Regions from separate parts of the Myceligenerans cantabricum genome, predicted to be linked through region 2. Evidence: riboswitches for the same ligand, from Rfam matches in the RefSeq annotation. Region 2 holds a riboswitch; the other holds the start of a gene.

Region 1 (7,591 bases), on a different contig from region 2:
ACGGCCTCCGGGTCCTCGGACGAGTCGACCGTCACGCTCCGGGTGCCGGTGTCGGCGGCGGTCACGAAGGACTGGTCCAGTGCGGCCGCCCTCTCGGCCTCGGCCTGCGCCTCGGCGGACGCGGCGTCCTGCCCGGCGTTCCCCGCCCCGGCGGGCCGTGCCCGGTGCGCGTCCTGCCCGGCTGCGCCCGCCGCGCCGGGCTGCGCCGCGCCGGCGCCTGCCCGGCCCGCCAGCATCATCCCGACGAGCGCGGCGAGCAGCAGCACCGTCAGGAGACCGGCGACCACCGCCGCCGACCGTCTCCGGATCGGTGGTCGGTCAGCACCTCCGGCCGGGTCGGTCCGGAGGGGTGCCACTACTTTGCTGAGCGCCGTCATCTCTCACTCCGTCGTCGACGTTTCTGGTCCAGGACCTGGGGCCTCGGGGGGTGGATCGGTATCGGCTTTGAAATGAAAGTGTGCATGGTGTGGGTGAGTCCGACAAGACGAACGCTGTCGTCCGACCTTCCCGAAACGCGACGGACACGTCCGGGACGTCGTCCATCACAGCCTGGAAACGTCGAGGGCACCAGTCGGCGCGCTCGCCGCCCGACGCACCGGCGACCGCGCGCGCCACCTCGCCGGCCGGAAGGCGGCACGTCCCGGTCCGGAAGAACGAGACAGCGGTGCGTGACATGTGAGACCCGATGCCCGGTTCGGGCGCCTGACGCGCAAAGATGGTCCCGTGCGCCCCCTTGACCCACGGCTGCGACACGTCCGGCCGGCCCGTTCCTATCTCCTCCTCACCGTCGGGCTGGGCGTCGCGTCCGCCGGGCTCGTCGTGGCACTGGCGCTGCTGGTCGCAGCCCTGCTGACCCCGGCGATCCAGGAGCCCGGCACGACGCCCGCGGGCGCGGGCCCGCTGCTCGCCGGGCTCGCCGTCGTCGTCGCCGGGCGCGCCGTCGTCGCCTGGGCGCAGGAGCGGTACGCGCTGCGAGCGGCTTCCCGCACCATCGCCGACCTGCGCGAACAGGTCGTCGAAGCCATCGCCACGAGGCCACCGCGGGGACGGTCGCGGGGTCGGGAGGGCCAGCGCGGCGCGGCACCGGCGCCGGACGCCCCGGCGGGAGACGCCGCCTCGGCCGCGCGCACCGCGGGGACGAGGGCGGAGGACGGCACCGGCGTCGCGACGCTCGTCACGCGCGGCCTCGACGATCTCCAGCCCTACCTGGTGCGTTACATCCCGCAGCTCGTCCTGACCGCGCTGCTCACGCCCGCGCTGGTGGTCGTGGTGCTGTGGCTGGACTGGGTCTCGGCGCTCGTCGTGGCCGTGACCCTGCCGCTCGTGCCGATCTTCATGGTGCTCGTGGGCCGCCTGACGGCGGGCTCCTCGGAGCGCCGGCTGGCGACGGTCGCACGCCTCGGCGACCAGGTGCTCGACCTCGTGGCCGGCCTGCCGACCCTGCGTGCGTTCGGCCGCGCGGCCGGTCCGGCGGACCGGGTACGGGCGCTCGGCGACGCCTCCCGGCGCGCAACGATGCAGACCCTGCGGGTCGCGTTCCTGTCCTCCATGGTGCTGGAGCTGCTGACGACGCTGTCGGTCGCGATCGTGGCCGTGGGCGTGGGCCTGCGCCTCGTCGAGGGCCAGATGGACCTGCAGCCTGCGATCGCGGTGCTGGTGCTGGCCCCGGAGGTGTACCTGCCGCTGCGCCGGGTGGGCGCGGAGTTCCACGCGTCCGTGGACGGCGTGGCGGCGGCGAGTCGGGCCTTCGAGCTGCTGGGCCCCGCGGCCCGGGAGGGGGCCGGGGGCCGTTCGGCCGCACCGCCGGAGCGCGAGACCGCTCTCGGCGGCGGATGCCTCGTGCTCGACGGCGTGTCCGTGCGGGCCGGCGACCGGGACGTGCTCGCGCCCGCCCGGCTCTCGGCACGGATCCCGCTCGGGACAGGGAGACCCGGCGGCGGGCGGATCGTCGCCCTGCGCGGGCCGAGCGGGTCCGGGAAGTCGACAACGGTGCTGGTGGTGCTCGGGCTCGTCGAGCCGGACTCCGGCCGGGTGCTCGTGGAGACGCCGGGACCAGGAGCGACGACCGTGCCGCTCCGCGAGCTCGGCCTCGAGACCTGGTGGCGGCACGTCACCTGGGTGCCGCAGCGCCCCGCGGTCCCGCCGGGCACGATCCGCGACATCCTGCACGCCGAGCCGGGCGTCGAGCGGCCGGCGGGCGGTGCGTCCGCTCCCCCGCAGCGCACGGTCCGGGTCGCCGGCGCGGCCCGGAAGACCGGGCTCGACGAGGTCGTCCGCGGGCTGCCGGACGGGTGGGACACCCGCCTCGGGCTCGGCGGCGCGGGCCTGAGCGTGGGGCAGCGCCAGCGCGTCGCGCTCACCGCCGCCCTGCTGGACGACGGCGCCGCCCGTCCCCTCGTCATCCTGGACGAGCCGACCGCCCACCTGGACGCCCGGTCCGAGGGTCAGGTCCTCGACACCGTGCGCGCCTGGCGCCGCGAGGGCCGCACGGTGCTCGTCGTCGCGCACCGCGAGTCGCTGCTGGCGATCGCCGACGAGGTCGTCGACGTCGCGGCCCGCCCGCTGTCCGGCGTCGGCCCCCAGGCCACGACCACCTCCGACTCGGACCACGGAGCCGCCCGATGAGCGCCACGCTGCCGACCCGCTTTCCCCGGCCGCAGCCGCCCGGAGACGTGCACCGGAAGCCGCGGGACCCGTTGCGGCGGATCCTGCCGCTGCTGGAGGTCCGGCCTGGTCGTGTCGTGGCCGCCGTCGCGTTCGGCACGCTGACGCTGGTGTGCGCGATCGGGCTGGCGGCCGTCGCGGCGTGGCTGATCGCCCGGGCGTCGCAGATGCCGCCGGTGCTCACGCTGTCGGTCGCGGTGGTGGCGGTGCGCGCGTTCGGGATCGGCCGCGGGGTGCTGCGCTACCTGGAGCGGCTCGCCTCGCACGACGTCGCCCTGCGCGGGATGGCGGCGCTCCGGGCCCGCGTCTACGCCGGCCTCGCCGCCGCGCCGGGGACGCCGTCGGTGCGCAGGGGCGACCTGCTCGCCCGGCTGGGCGCGGACGTCGACGCCGTGGGCGACGTGGTCGTGCGCGCCGTGGTCCCGGCGGGGGTCGCCGTCGTGACCGGGCTCGGCTCGGTGATCCTGGTCGGCGCGTTCCTGCCGGAGGCGGGCCTCGCGCTGGCGGTGTGCCTGCTGCTGGCGGGGGTCGTCGTGCCGTGGCTGGCCGCACGGGCGGCCGCACGCGTCGAGGCCGACGGCGCGGCGGCGCGCGGACGGGTGAGCGGGCTGGCGCTGGAGCTGCTGGAGGACGGGCCACAGCTCCGCGTGGCGGGGCGGTTCCGGGCACGGACCGACGACCTGCGCGCCGCCGACCGCGCACTCGACGCCGTGCACGACGCCGGTGCGCGGGTCTCCGGACTGTCGGCCGGTCTCGGCGCGCTGGCGCAGGGGCTGGCCGTGCTCGCGGCCCTGGCGCTCGGTATCCCCGCGCTGGTGGCGGGCCGGCTGACGCCGGAGGAGCTGAGCGTCGTGGTGCTCACGCCGCTCGCCGTGTTCGAGGCGACCGCGGGGCTTCCGGCGGCGGCCGTGCAGTGGCACCGGTCGCGCGAGGCGGCCCGCCGGCTGCTCGGGCTGCTGGACGCGGGCTCGGACGAACGCGTCGGGGAGGACCGCCCGGACCTGCCGGGCGTGGCACTGGACCTGCGGCCGGGAACGGTGACCGTGGTCACCGGGCCGTCGGGCTCGGGGAAGACGACGCTCCTCATGCGCGCGGCGGGCCTCCTCCCCGAGACCGGGCCAGGACACGTGGACGTGAGACGTGGCACCGCGGACGAGGCGCCAGCGCTTGGCACACTTTTTGTCGCCGAGGACGGTCACGTGTTCGGGACCACCGTGCTGGAGAACCTCCGGGTGGCGCGCGGTGACGTCGGCGAGGCGGACGCGCGCGCCGCGCTCGGCGCCGTGGGGCTCGGGCCCTGGCTCGACGGGCTGCCGGACGGGCTGGGCACGATGCTCGGGACCGACGCGGCGAACGTGTCGGGCGGCGAGCGGCGCCGGCTCCTGCTCGCCCGGGCGCTGCTGGCGCCGGTGGACGTGCTGCTCGTCGACGAGCCGGCCGAGCACCTCGACGCGGAGGCCGCCGACGGCGTCCTGCGCCTCCTCGCGCAGCATGCCCGCGCCACCGGGACCGCCGTCGTCCTCGCGACGCACCGCCCGGTCCCGGCCGCCCTGGCGGACGACCGGATCGACCTCTCCCCCCGCCGCTGACGGGACCCGCGCGGTCGGTCCTTTCTTGAACGATCGGCACGTCGAACAGCCGATCACTCACGAAAGGACCGACCGCGCCGGTTCCCGCCGCCAAGACCGGTCACTCGCCCGTAGCGCCGTCGATCAGCTCGCGGGCGGCGTCCAGGTGGCCGGCGTGGCGCGCGTACTCCTGGAGGACGTGGAAGCCGATCCACAGCAGCGTGGGCGGCGTCTCGTCCGGGCCGAACCGCCCCCCGACCGCGCCGCGCTCCGCCAGGTCGCGGCCGGTCAGGATCTCCCGGGTGCGGACACCGCCGGCGTGCAGGCGGGGCAGCCAGTCGTCGAGACCCGTGCCGTCCGGGACCGTCCAGCGGCCGCACGGGTCCCCGTCGGCGTTGTCTCCCCACGGTTCGATCACCTGATCCGCCAAGAACCCCCACACGAACCAGCGCCGCTCCATGTGCACCAGATGGACCAGCAGCTCCAGCGGGGACCATCCGGACGAAAGAGGTCGCTCGTGCAGCCGCTCGGGCCGCAGGCCTCGGAGCTTGCGCTCGACGGTCCCGCGGTAGTAGTCGAGATATTCCATGAGCTGGACGACGGTGTCCGGGGAATCCACACGGGGCTCGACGTCGGAGAGCGGCATACCCCCACCATAGGCTCACGACCAGCGATGACACCCCCTTTCCGACACGCCCGAAATGCAGACGAAAACATTCGCGTGACCAATTCGTGACATCCGACGAGATCGTCTGTACTGTCATCCACGGCCGCGATACCCAGATCGCGGCCCGGACCCGGCCGCCGAGCCCCGCCACCGGATCCGACCAGCGAAGATATGGCGGGGACGGGGGAACCAGGCAGGACGGGCCGACGGCCCTTGGGGTGAAGCCTCTTCGGAGGCCGGGTGATCTCATCTCCCATCCGAACCCGACAGCTCACCTCGCAGGCGTAGGAGGAGATAGCCGTGTCTACGATCACGTCTGAGACCAACCGCCAGTCCGGCCGAGGCCGGCACCGCGCCGACCGCCCCGCCGTCACCCCCCTGACCGGCGTGAGCGAGGCCGCCGCCAGGACCGGCGCCATCGCTGCCGTCACCGGCGGCATGCTCGCCTCGGTGTTCTCCTCGAGCGCCCACTCCGCGCCCGCCGACAGCACCAAGCAGACCGTCGACTACGGCAAGGCCGACGCCAAGGTCCCGAACGCGCTCGCCGACGAGCTCGTCGACATCGTCAAGGTCGCCAAGGACGCCGAGACCCCCGTCGAGACCAGCACCATCAAGGTCACCCCGTACGCCGAGACCGCGGAGGGCAAGGCCGAGGCCGAGCGCCTCGCCGAGGAGAAGCGCCAGGCCGAGCTCGAGGCCCAGCGCCAGGCGGAGCTCGAGGCCCAGCGTCAGGCCGAGGCGGAGGCAGAAGCCCAGGCGGCCGCCGAGGCAGAGGCCGCCGCCGCTGAGGTCGAAGCGGTGTCCACCTCGACCAGCACCGGCAGCACCACGGGCCAGCAGGCCGTGAACCTCGCGATGGAGCTCGTCGGCACGCCGTACGTGCTCGGCGGCTCCACCCCCGGCGAGGGCCTGGACTGCTCCGGCCTCGTCAGCTACGTGTACGGCCAGCTGGGCGTCAGCCTCCCCCGCACGTCGAGCGACCTGCGCTACGCCGGTACCGTCGTCACCGACCCCCAGCCCGGCGACATCGTGTGGACCGAGGGCCACGTCTCCCTCTACGCCGGCGACGGCATGATCGTCGAGGCCGTGCAGCCGGGCACCCCGCTGCGCTACACGACCATGTGGCAGTCGAACCCGACGTTCGTCCGGGTCGCCTGAGCACGGTCTCGCACCGGGCGGCTCGCCGGGTGCGCGGTAGGGCGGCCACCAGGTCAGCCGTACCGTGCACCCGGTGACTTGCGTCCGGGCACTAGAGTCCCCCGCGTGAAGATCCTCCTGCCCGACGTCGCGTTCGATCTCGACTTCCGGCGGTTCCTCGCCGACGGCGCGCGGCGCGTGTCCGACGACGAGGTCGTCCGCTACGACATGCGTGCGCCCGTCCCCGACGAGCACACCGACGCCGACGTCCTCGTCACCTGGTCCAACCCGCCCGGAGCCGTCTCCGACGCCGCACGGCGACTCACCCGTCTGCGCTGGGTGCAGACGCTGTCGGCCGGGCCGGACGTCGCTCTGGCCGCCGGGTTCGGGGACGACGTCGTCATCTCCTCCGGGCGCTCCCTCCACGACCCGACCGTCGCCGAGCACACCCTGATGCTCGTGCTCGCGTCCGTACGGCGGCTGCCGGAGGCCCTCGCGGCGCAGCGCGAGCACCGCTGGGCCCGCGAGATGGCCACCGCCCAGGCCGCGCCCGGCACGGACGCCCACTGGACGCTCTCCGACGCCCACGTCGTCCTGTGGGGCTTCGGGTCCATCGCGGAGCGGCTGGCACCGATGCTGGCCGCGCTCGGCGCCCGAGTGACCGGGGTGGCGGGCTCGGCGGGGGTGCGCGCCGGGTTCGACGTCGTCGGGCCCGACGGGCTCGCCGGGCTGCTGCCCACGACCGACGTCCTCGTGTCCCTGCTGCCCGCCACGCCGGGCACGCGGCACGCACTCGACGCCGGTGTGCTGGCGCGGCTGCCCGCCCACGCCCGGTTCGTCAACGCGGGCCGGGGCGCGACCGTCGACGAGGCCGCCCTGATCGACGCGCTGCGCTCGGGCCGCCTCGCGGGCGCCGCGCTGGACGTCATGGAGACCGAGCCCCTGCCCGCCGGGTCACCGCTGTGGGACTGCCCGAACCTCGTCCTCACCCCGCACGTGGCGGGCGGGCGGCCCCGCGGTGCCGCCCGGTTCCTCGCGGACCAGCTCACCGCGTGGCGGCGCGACGGCGCCGCCGGGATCAGGAACGTGGCTCGCGCTGGCAGCGCGGACAGAAGTACGACGAGCAGTTCATGAACTGCTCCCGCCGGACCGCCGTCCCGCAGCGTCCCCAGGGCTCGCCCTCCTGGCCGTACACGGTGAGCGAGCGGTCGAAGTAGCCCGACTCGCACTCCCGCTCCGGCCGTGCCCGTCGGGCCTCGCCCTGGTCGTCGCGCATCGCAACGTCGGGTGGGTGCGGAACCACGGACCGCTCCGATCACTGTGAGGACGACAGCGCCCAGCGGAATCCGTCCGGGTCCGCGAAGTGGCTCGAGTTTGCCTCCGCTGCCTGCTCCGCCGGCCCGTCGGGGCTGCCGCCGGCGGACTCGGCGATGGCCATGAGCTGATCCAGGCCCTCCCGGGTCTCCGTGCGGCGGCCCAGCGTCAGTCCGCCCGTGCCCTCACCCGGGTCGTCGATGCCGACGTCCTTGGCGAGGACAGCCCGCGGCATCAGGCA
Region 2 (7,591 bases):
GGCGCGGAGTGGAAGGGGTCCACGAAGACCACGGTGTACTTCGACCCGAGCAAGGACGAGGACGAGGACGGGAAGGCCGACATCGTCCAGATGTACATCACGATCGACGACCAGGCCCTCACCACCCTCTACCAGGCGGGGATCGACGTCGAGACGGACCTTCCCTACGGGTTCACGGCAGGCGGCGGCTGGGGGAAGAACAAGAAGGAGGGGAAGTCCTCGGTCCAGGAGTTCATCCTCGACTTCAACCAGTACCCGGGGCTGCGGGATAAGTTCGAGCCGATGGTCGACGAGCTCTTCCCGCGCGACGAGGACGGGCTGCTGAAGAAGGGCGACATCGAGATCGACCGCAACGACCAGGAGGACGGCGGTGACCTGCGTGAGGAGCTGGAGGACTCCGGCAACGTGCGTGAGCTCACCTACGAGGACGTGAAGACCGAGGAGTTCGGCGAGGCCGGCATCGGCTGGGAAGGCATCGACCTGATCGGGGCCGACTGGAACGTCATCGACGAGGAGCGGGTCCTGCAGGAGTCCTCGTTCGAGGTCACCGACGCCGACGGCAACAAGGTGAAGATCACGCCGGCGCCGAGGTGCAAGCACGAGAAGTTCGAGCCGGACGACGACTACTACACCAACGGCGAGGAGAAGACGGGCCCCGGGACCAGCTTCGCCGACCCGAAGTACACCGACGACGACGAGAGCCCGTACCCGGGGACCGGCTTCGACGGGGACGTGCCCGGCAAGCGCGGCGAGAAGAGCAAGTCCCTGGCCACGGAGTACGGCAAGGCGTTCCCGGACAAGAACATCGTCGTCCTGCACAAGAACATCGCGGGCCGGGGGGAGTTCGGTCCCGACGTGAAGGGCCTGGAGTATCTCGCGCACGTGGGTGACTTCTACGTGGTCGGCCTCGACTCCGGGACGTTCACCCGCGGGGGCGACGGCGGCTTCATCAACTGGTCCTTCTACGGCAACTACAACAGGCCCGGCGACAAGGTCGTGAAGTTCGAGCCGCGGGGCTAGCGGCGTCCGGGCCGACGGTCGCCCGGCCGCCGGCAGGCATGAAACCACCTCCGCCGTGGTTGGCACCCGTGTGCATGTGTACGAGTCGATCGTGATCGGGGCCGGCCAGGCGGGCCTCTCGGCGTCGTACCACCTCGGCAGGCTCGGTGTCGGGCACGTGGTGCTCGACGCCGGGCCCCGCCCGGGTGGTGCCTGGCAGCACCGGTGGGACTCCCTGACGATGCAGGACGTCCACGGCGTGGCCGACCTGCCGGACGGGCCGGCGCCCGGCAGGTCGGGCGACCGCGCGAACCGGACGGTGCCCTCGTGGTTCGGCCGCTACGAGGCGGAGCACGACCTGCCGGTGCGGCGCCCCGTCCGGGTGCGCTCCGTGGCCGCCCGCGACGACCTGCTGGAGGTGCGGTCCGACGCCGGCACCTGGCTCACCCGCACCCTGATCAACGCGACCGGCACCTGGTCCCGGCCGTTCGTGCCGCACTACCCCGGCGCCGGGACGTTTCTCGGGGAGCAGCTCCACACCCACGACTACCCCGGCGCGCACCACTTCCGCGGCCGCCGGGTCGTGGTGGTGGGCGGGGGAGCGTCCGCCGTCCAGTTCCTCGGCGAGCTCGGCCCGGTCACCGACACCCTGTGGGTGACGCGGCGCGAGCCGGTCTGGCGCGAGGACTTCGACGCCGACAGCGGCCGGGACGCGATCGCGCAGGTGCTGGAGCGCGTGACCGCGGGCCTGCCGCCGGCGAGCGTCGTGAGCGTCACCGGCCTCGCCCTGCGACCGCAGGAGCAGGAGGCCGCCCGTCTGGGCGTCTACGACCGGCGTCGCCCCGTGTTCGCCCGGATCGAGCCCGACGGCCTCCGCTGGGCCGACGACGCGGCCGGCCCGGGGCAGCCGGCCTTCGAACCCGCGGACGCGATCCTCTGGGCCACGGGGTTCCGCCCGGCCGTCACCCACCTCGGGCCGCTGCACCTGCGCAGCGAGCACGGCGGCATCGCGCTGCTGCCCGGCTCGGCCGACGTGCAGACCGCCGTCACCGCGGCCCGCGACCCGCGGGTGCAGCTCGTGGGCTACGGCCCGTCGGCGAGCACCATCGGCGGCAACCGGGCCGGGCGGGCGGCGGCGCTCGCCGTGCGGCGCCGGCTCACGTCGCAGCTCGTCAGGCTGGGTCCGTAGCCGGAGCGGACGGAAAGCCGACCGGTCGGTATGGTGGCGTGGACCCTGCTGGACAACGCTCGGCTCATCGCCGAGCTGGACACGCCCCCGCGTCCCCGGACCGGCGGGCGTCCGACGAGTGGAGGAACGCATGCCCCTGACCAGTCGTGAATGGCGGCTCGTGGCGCGCCCGGCGGGCACGCCGGCGCCGTCCGACGTCGCCCTGGAGACCGTCACCGTGCCCGACCCCGGCCCCGGGCAGGTCCTCGTGCGCAACGACTACGTCTCCGTCGAGCCCTACATGCGGGGACGCATGAACGACGTGCCCTCCTACGTGCCGCCGTTCGAGCTCGGCAAGCCGATGACCGGGCACGCCGTCGGCACGGTCGTCGCCTCCGGGGCCGACGCCGTCCCCGAGGGGACCGTCGTCGTCCACCTCCTCGGCTGGCGCGAGCACGCCCTCCTCGACGCCGCGCACGTCACCCCCGTCGACACCGGCCTCGCCCCCGCGAGCACCTACCTCGGTGTGCTCGGGGTGCCCGGCCTCACCGCCTGGGCGGCGCTCACCGAGATCGCGCCGGTGCGGCCCGGCGACACCGTGTTCGTCTCCGGCGCGGCCGGCGCCGTCGGCTCCGCCGCGGTCCAGCTGGCGCGGGTGCTCGGGGCGTCCCGCGTCATCGGCTCCGCCGGCGGACCACGCAAGGCCGGGCTCCTCACCGAGCGCTACGGTGCCGACGTCGCCCTCGACTACAAGGCCGCCCCCGTCGTCAAGCAGCTCGTCCGGGCCGCGCCCGACGGCATCGACGTCTACGTCGACAACGTCGGCGGCGACCACCTCGACGCCGCCCTCCTCGCGGCGAACGACCACGGGCGCTTCGCGCTCGTCGGCGCGATCTCCGGGTACAACGAGGAACACCTCCCGCCCGGGCCCCGCTACCTGCCCGTCGCGATCGGCAAGCGCCTCACCCTGCGCGGCTTCATCGCCACCGACCACGAGGACCTGCGGCCCGAGTTCACCCGTGTCGCCGCCGAGGCGCTCGCGGACGGGAGGCTCGTGGCCGACGAGACCGTCGTGGACGGCATCGAGAACGCCTTCGCGGCGTTCACCGACATGATGGCCGGGGCGAACACGGGGAAGATGCTCGTCCGGCCGTGATGACCGGAGCTCGTCGCCCGGGCCGCCCGCCGCCGGCGAGCCCCGGCGGCCGGGCTATCCCGCGTGCGCCTCTCGCAGGAGCGTCGCCACCCAGGTGTACGTCTCGCGCCCGGCGCCGTCGTCGAAGGTGTCGTAGCCGTGGTCCTTGCCCGGGATCTCGCGGTACACGACGAGCGCGCCCGCGGACCCCAGCCGGTCGGCGTACCGGCGCGCCTCGGCGCGCAGGATGTCGTGCTCGCAGGCGATCACCACGGCGGGGGCGATGCCGGTCAGGTCCGCGCGGTCCGACGGCGCCGCCGGGGACACCAGGCGGTCCGCGCGCAGGGCGGCGTCGGGCACGTAGGCGGCGTCGAACAGGTCGCCCATCCAGGGGCGCAGGAGCGGCTTGTCCACGGGCGAGGTCTTCGCCCCGGCCGGGACGGTGAGGTCGAGCGGCGGATAGTGCAGGACCTGGAGCGCGACGCGAGGATACGCGTTCTCCAGCGCGAGCCGGGCCGCCGCCGCGGCGAGCGCGCCACCGGCGCTCTGCCCGCCGACGGTCAGCCGCTGCCCGTCCCAGCCGTGGTCGGCGTCGGCCTCGGCTGCCCAGCCCAGCACGCCGTACGCCTGGCGCGCCGGCCGGGGGAACGGCGCCTGCGGGGCGACGTCGTAGTCGAGGTTGAGCACCACGACGCCGGCCTCGGCGGCGAGCAGCCGGCACCACGGGTCGTCCTGGGCGGGGCCGCGGAGCACGAACCCGCCGCCGTGCAGGTTCACGTGCACCGGTGGGAGGAGCCCTGCGTCAGCCGCCTCCGGGGGCCGGTACGCCCAGGCCCGCACCTCCCCGTGCGGCGTGGGGATCGTGAGGGGTTCGGGCGTGCCCGGGTACTCGGGCAGGCGGTGGCGCGCGGCCTCGGCGAGCCGCCGCCCGGCGGCGGACTGCAGCGCCTGGACGCCGCGGGCGGCGACCGCGGCGAGGCGCGGGTTGCTCAGCAGCGTGGGCATGTCCGGCACCGTACCGGGCCGGGCGCCGCGGGACCGGGATCCTCCGCGGGCCGGCGCCGGGATGTGTGAGGACCGGCACACGCGAAGGCCCGCACGCACGAAGGCCCGCACGCACGAAGGCCCGCACGCACGAAGGCCCGCACCGTGACGGTGCGGGCCTTCGCCGAGCGGGAGCGCCAGGCGCGGACCAGGTCTGCCGAGCCTGCGGCGCCCCCTCGGGTGAGTGCTCCGGCACCCACCCCGTGCTGCGCGTCCGGTGTCAGCCGACGTGGATGAACGTCGGGCTCGACTGCCAGATCGAGGTGTAGCGCACGGTCTGGCCCGGGACAGGGGCCTCGACCTGCATGTCGCCGCCCGCGTAGATGGCGATGTGGCCGGGGGACCAGATGAGGTCGCCCGGCTGGGCCTCGGCCCGGGAGACGACCGTGCCGGCGTAGCGCTGCTCCGAGGAGGTGCGCGGCAGGCTGATGCCGACCTGGGCGTAGACGTAGGACGTGAACCCTGAGCAGTCGAAGCCTGCCGGGGTCGAGCCGCCCCAGAGGTACGGGACGCCGATGTACTGCTTGGCGATGGAGAGGATGTCGGAGCTGGTGGTGGGGGCGGGCGCCTCCTGTGCGGCGGGCTCCTCGGCGACGGCCTCCTCCTGTGCGGCGGGCTCCTCGACGGCGGGTGCGGCCGTCTCCTCGACGGGCTCGGGTGCCGCGACGACGGGCTCGGGCTCGGGCTCCGGCTCGGGCTCGGGCGCCGGCGTCACCTTGATCGTTCCCGTCTCCACGGCGAAGGTGCTGTCGGCGGCGACCTTCACGGTCGGCGCGGTGGCCGCCTCCTGGGCGGCCTGTGCCGGTACGGCTTCGGCCTGGAGGGTCAGGTCCGGGAGCGTGGCCCCCTGGAGGGCCGCCTTCTCCAGGCCCTCCTGCCGGAGGCCCTGGGCCACCGCTTCGAGCTCGGCCGTGCTCGTGTCGTGGTCGCCGGCCGGCGTGGCGTCCGCGGGGGCGCCGAGCAGGGAGACGAGCAGGCCGGAGCCGGCCGCGACGACCGCGCCGCGGCGGGCCGTGGTCGAGATGCCGCGTGCCGCGGCGCGCGTGAGGGGGGTGAGTGGGGTGATGGGGGTGCGGGCAGCACGATGGCGCCCGGGCGTGCGTGTCGTCACGTTCGGTTCTCCCGACGCCTGCGAGGTGAGCTGTCGGATTCGGATCGGAGAATGACCCGGCCGCGGTCCTACCTGTGCGGCTTCACCCCAAGGACACCGATGGTGCCCACTTCGTGGTTCCCCCGTCCCTGTCATCTGTTCGGTGCAGTTGCCCCGGGGCGGTGACAGGGTTCGGCGTCCGCCTCGAGCGCCCGCGAGATTTACCGCGAGCGAGACTGACGGTAACCCTGATGGGCCCGAAAGTCACAATCGCGTTACGGACCTCGCGTCAATCGGCGTGGTGCTTGACGGGATTGTCGGACATGAGTAGTGGGCTCGCGAGCCGTGTCGGGCACGGGCGGCAGAGCGGCGACCAGGCCGGACGCTCCCCGGAGGCCCTCTCGGAAGCGATGTGTCTTCCCGGTCGCGGTTCGCCGGCCAGATCGACGCCGAAACCACCGGCGCGCGGCGCGCCGGGCGGGTTACCAGGATCCGCGCGTGACGAGCCGGAACCTCGCGCGGCCGGAGGTCAGGGTCTCGGGGTGAGGCGGATGACGGGGATGAGCCGGTCGGTGGCGGTCCCGTAGTGCGCGAACCGGGGTACCTCGGTGACGATCTGCTCCCAGGCCGCGGCGCGCTCCTGACCCGACAGCTCGGCGGGGGTGACCGCCAGGTGCTTCCCGCCGACGTCGACCGCGACCTGGTCCGGGTGCGCGGCGAGGTTGTGGTACCAGGCCGGGTTCCCCGAGGCGCCCGCGGCGGAGGCCACCACGAGCCACGTGCCGTCGCCGCCGTCGAACCGGGTGACCGGGGTCTGCCGCGCTTGTCCGGACCTGGCGCCGACGGTGTGCAGGGCGAGCATCTTCATGCCCCCTACCGGGCGGGACCTCTTGCCGGCCCAGCGTGCGACGAGCCTGTTCGCCCAGGCGAGCAGTGCGCCCCGGGGCTGTCGGGCGCCGTGGGTGCCGTGCGGGTACGTGAAGCCGTTGTCGTCCATGGCGATGACTGTACACGGAATTAACTATCATGAGTGTGTACTGTTGGTCGTCGTGACACCCGAGACCGGCGCCTGCCACCCTGGTGATCCCGTCGGCCTGCCCCCGCTGGCCCGGCTCGCCGCCCGCGTGTACGAGGTGATGAGCGACGTGGCTGCCGCGCACGGCCTGAGCGTCGTGCAGGCCCGCATGGTGCTCCAGCTCCGGCACCGGTCCCTGCGCATGGCGGAGCTCGCCCGCGCGACCGGCGTGGAGAAGGCCGCCCTGACAGGCCTGGTCGACCGCGCCGAGCGGCGCGGCCTGGTCGCCCGCGAACCCGTCCCTGGAGACCGCCGCGCCATCGACGTACGCCTCACCGACGACGGCAGACGTGCCGCGCAGGACTTCCAGGACGGTGTCACCGACGCCATGGACGAGCTGGTCGCTCACCTCCCCGTCCGTGACCGGGCCGACCTCCTGCGTCTCGTCACCGACCTCCTCGACGTGAGCGCGCCCCGGGCGCGGGCGGCCGGCGGCGTCGGCTGTCCATAGATCAAGACGATGGTTCACCATGACGATGTTGATGTGATGCTGTGCGGAGATCAGCATCTCCGGCCTCGACGGCCGGGCGGACGGAGACGGCGATGGACATCTTGCTGCTGGGTGGTGTGGTCGCGCTGACGGTGGTGGTCGGCGTGGCGTGGTCGCGACGGCAGGGAGCGGTGCGCGCACCGCGAGCCGCCGGCGACGGCGGGCAGGTCGACTGGGCGTCCCGGGGGGTGGGCGTCGGGACACGGGTCACGTTCGTGCAGTTCTCCGCGCAGGTGTGCGCGGCGTGCCGCTCGACGGCACGGGTCCTCGGGACGCTCGCCGCACCCGGCGACGGCGTCGTGCACCACGAGCTCGACGTCGAGGACCACCTCGCCCTGACGAACCGCCTCGGCGTCCTGCGCACTCCGACCGTCCTGGTCCTCGACCCGGACGGCGTGGAGGTGGCGCGGATGAGCGGCGCCGTGACACCCGCCCAGGCGCGCGAGGCGCTCACCCGGGCGACCGGCCAGGAGCAGGCCGCGGCGACGCGCCCAGGAGCGACCGTGGGCGAGCGGGTCGGCACGACGCAGGGGCCGGCACGATGACCGCGGCGTCGACGCCGCGGGCCGGAGGGCTCGTCGACCCGCGCG

What was found. Region 2 has a riboswitch for cyclic di-AMP ahead of ACYU96_RS13435 (C40 family peptidase). Riboswitches for the same ligand answer to the same signal wherever they lie in the genome.
Region 1: it holds a riboswitch for cyclic di-AMP, as region 2 does, so the genes downstream of both, ACYU96_RS00745 (C40 family peptidase) here and ACYU96_RS13435 (C40 family peptidase) in region 2, are expected to answer to the same signal.

The regions. Positions count from the first base shown of each region.
Region 1 is NZ_BAAHAJ010000001.1:155,563-163,153, reverse strand. It holds gene ACYU96_RS00765 (hypothetical protein) at 1-287, opposite strand, end outside; gene cydD (thiol reductant ABC exporter subunit CydD) at 724-2,625, shown strand; gene ACYU96_RS00755 (amino acid ABC transporter ATP-binding/permease protein) at 2,622-4,253, shown strand; gene ACYU96_RS00750 (mycothiol transferase) at 4,354-4,878, opposite strand; cyclic di-AMP (ydaO/yuaA leader) riboswitch at 5,038-5,199, shown strand; gene ACYU96_RS00745 (C40 family peptidase) at 5,200-6,057, shown strand; gene ACYU96_RS00740 (NAD(P)-dependent oxidoreductase) at 6,163-7,170, shown strand; partial or broken gene ACYU96_RS00735 (DNA-formamidopyrimidine glycosylase) at 7,115-7,258, opposite strand; gene ACYU96_RS00730 (VOC family protein) at 7,352-7,591, opposite strand, start outside.
Region 2 is NZ_BAAHAJ010000009.1:957,065-964,655, reverse strand. It holds gene ACYU96_RS13455 (hypothetical protein) at 1-1,020, shown strand, start outside; gene ACYU96_RS13450 (NAD(P)-binding domain-containing protein) at 1,091-2,188, shown strand; gene ACYU96_RS13445 (NADP-dependent oxidoreductase) at 2,319-3,323, shown strand; gene ACYU96_RS13440 (alpha/beta hydrolase fold domain-containing protein) at 3,378-4,307, opposite strand; gene ACYU96_RS13435 (C40 family peptidase) at 4,567-5,457, opposite strand; cyclic di-AMP (ydaO/yuaA leader) riboswitch at 5,459-5,612, opposite strand; gene ACYU96_RS13430 (nitroreductase family deazaflavin-dependent oxidoreductase) at 5,966-6,433, opposite strand; gene ACYU96_RS13425 (MarR family winged helix-turn-helix transcriptional regulator) at 6,486-6,962, shown strand; gene ACYU96_RS13420 (thioredoxin family protein) at 7,055-7,546, shown strand; gene ACYU96_RS13415 (DUF4395 domain-containing protein) at 7,543-7,591, shown strand, end outside.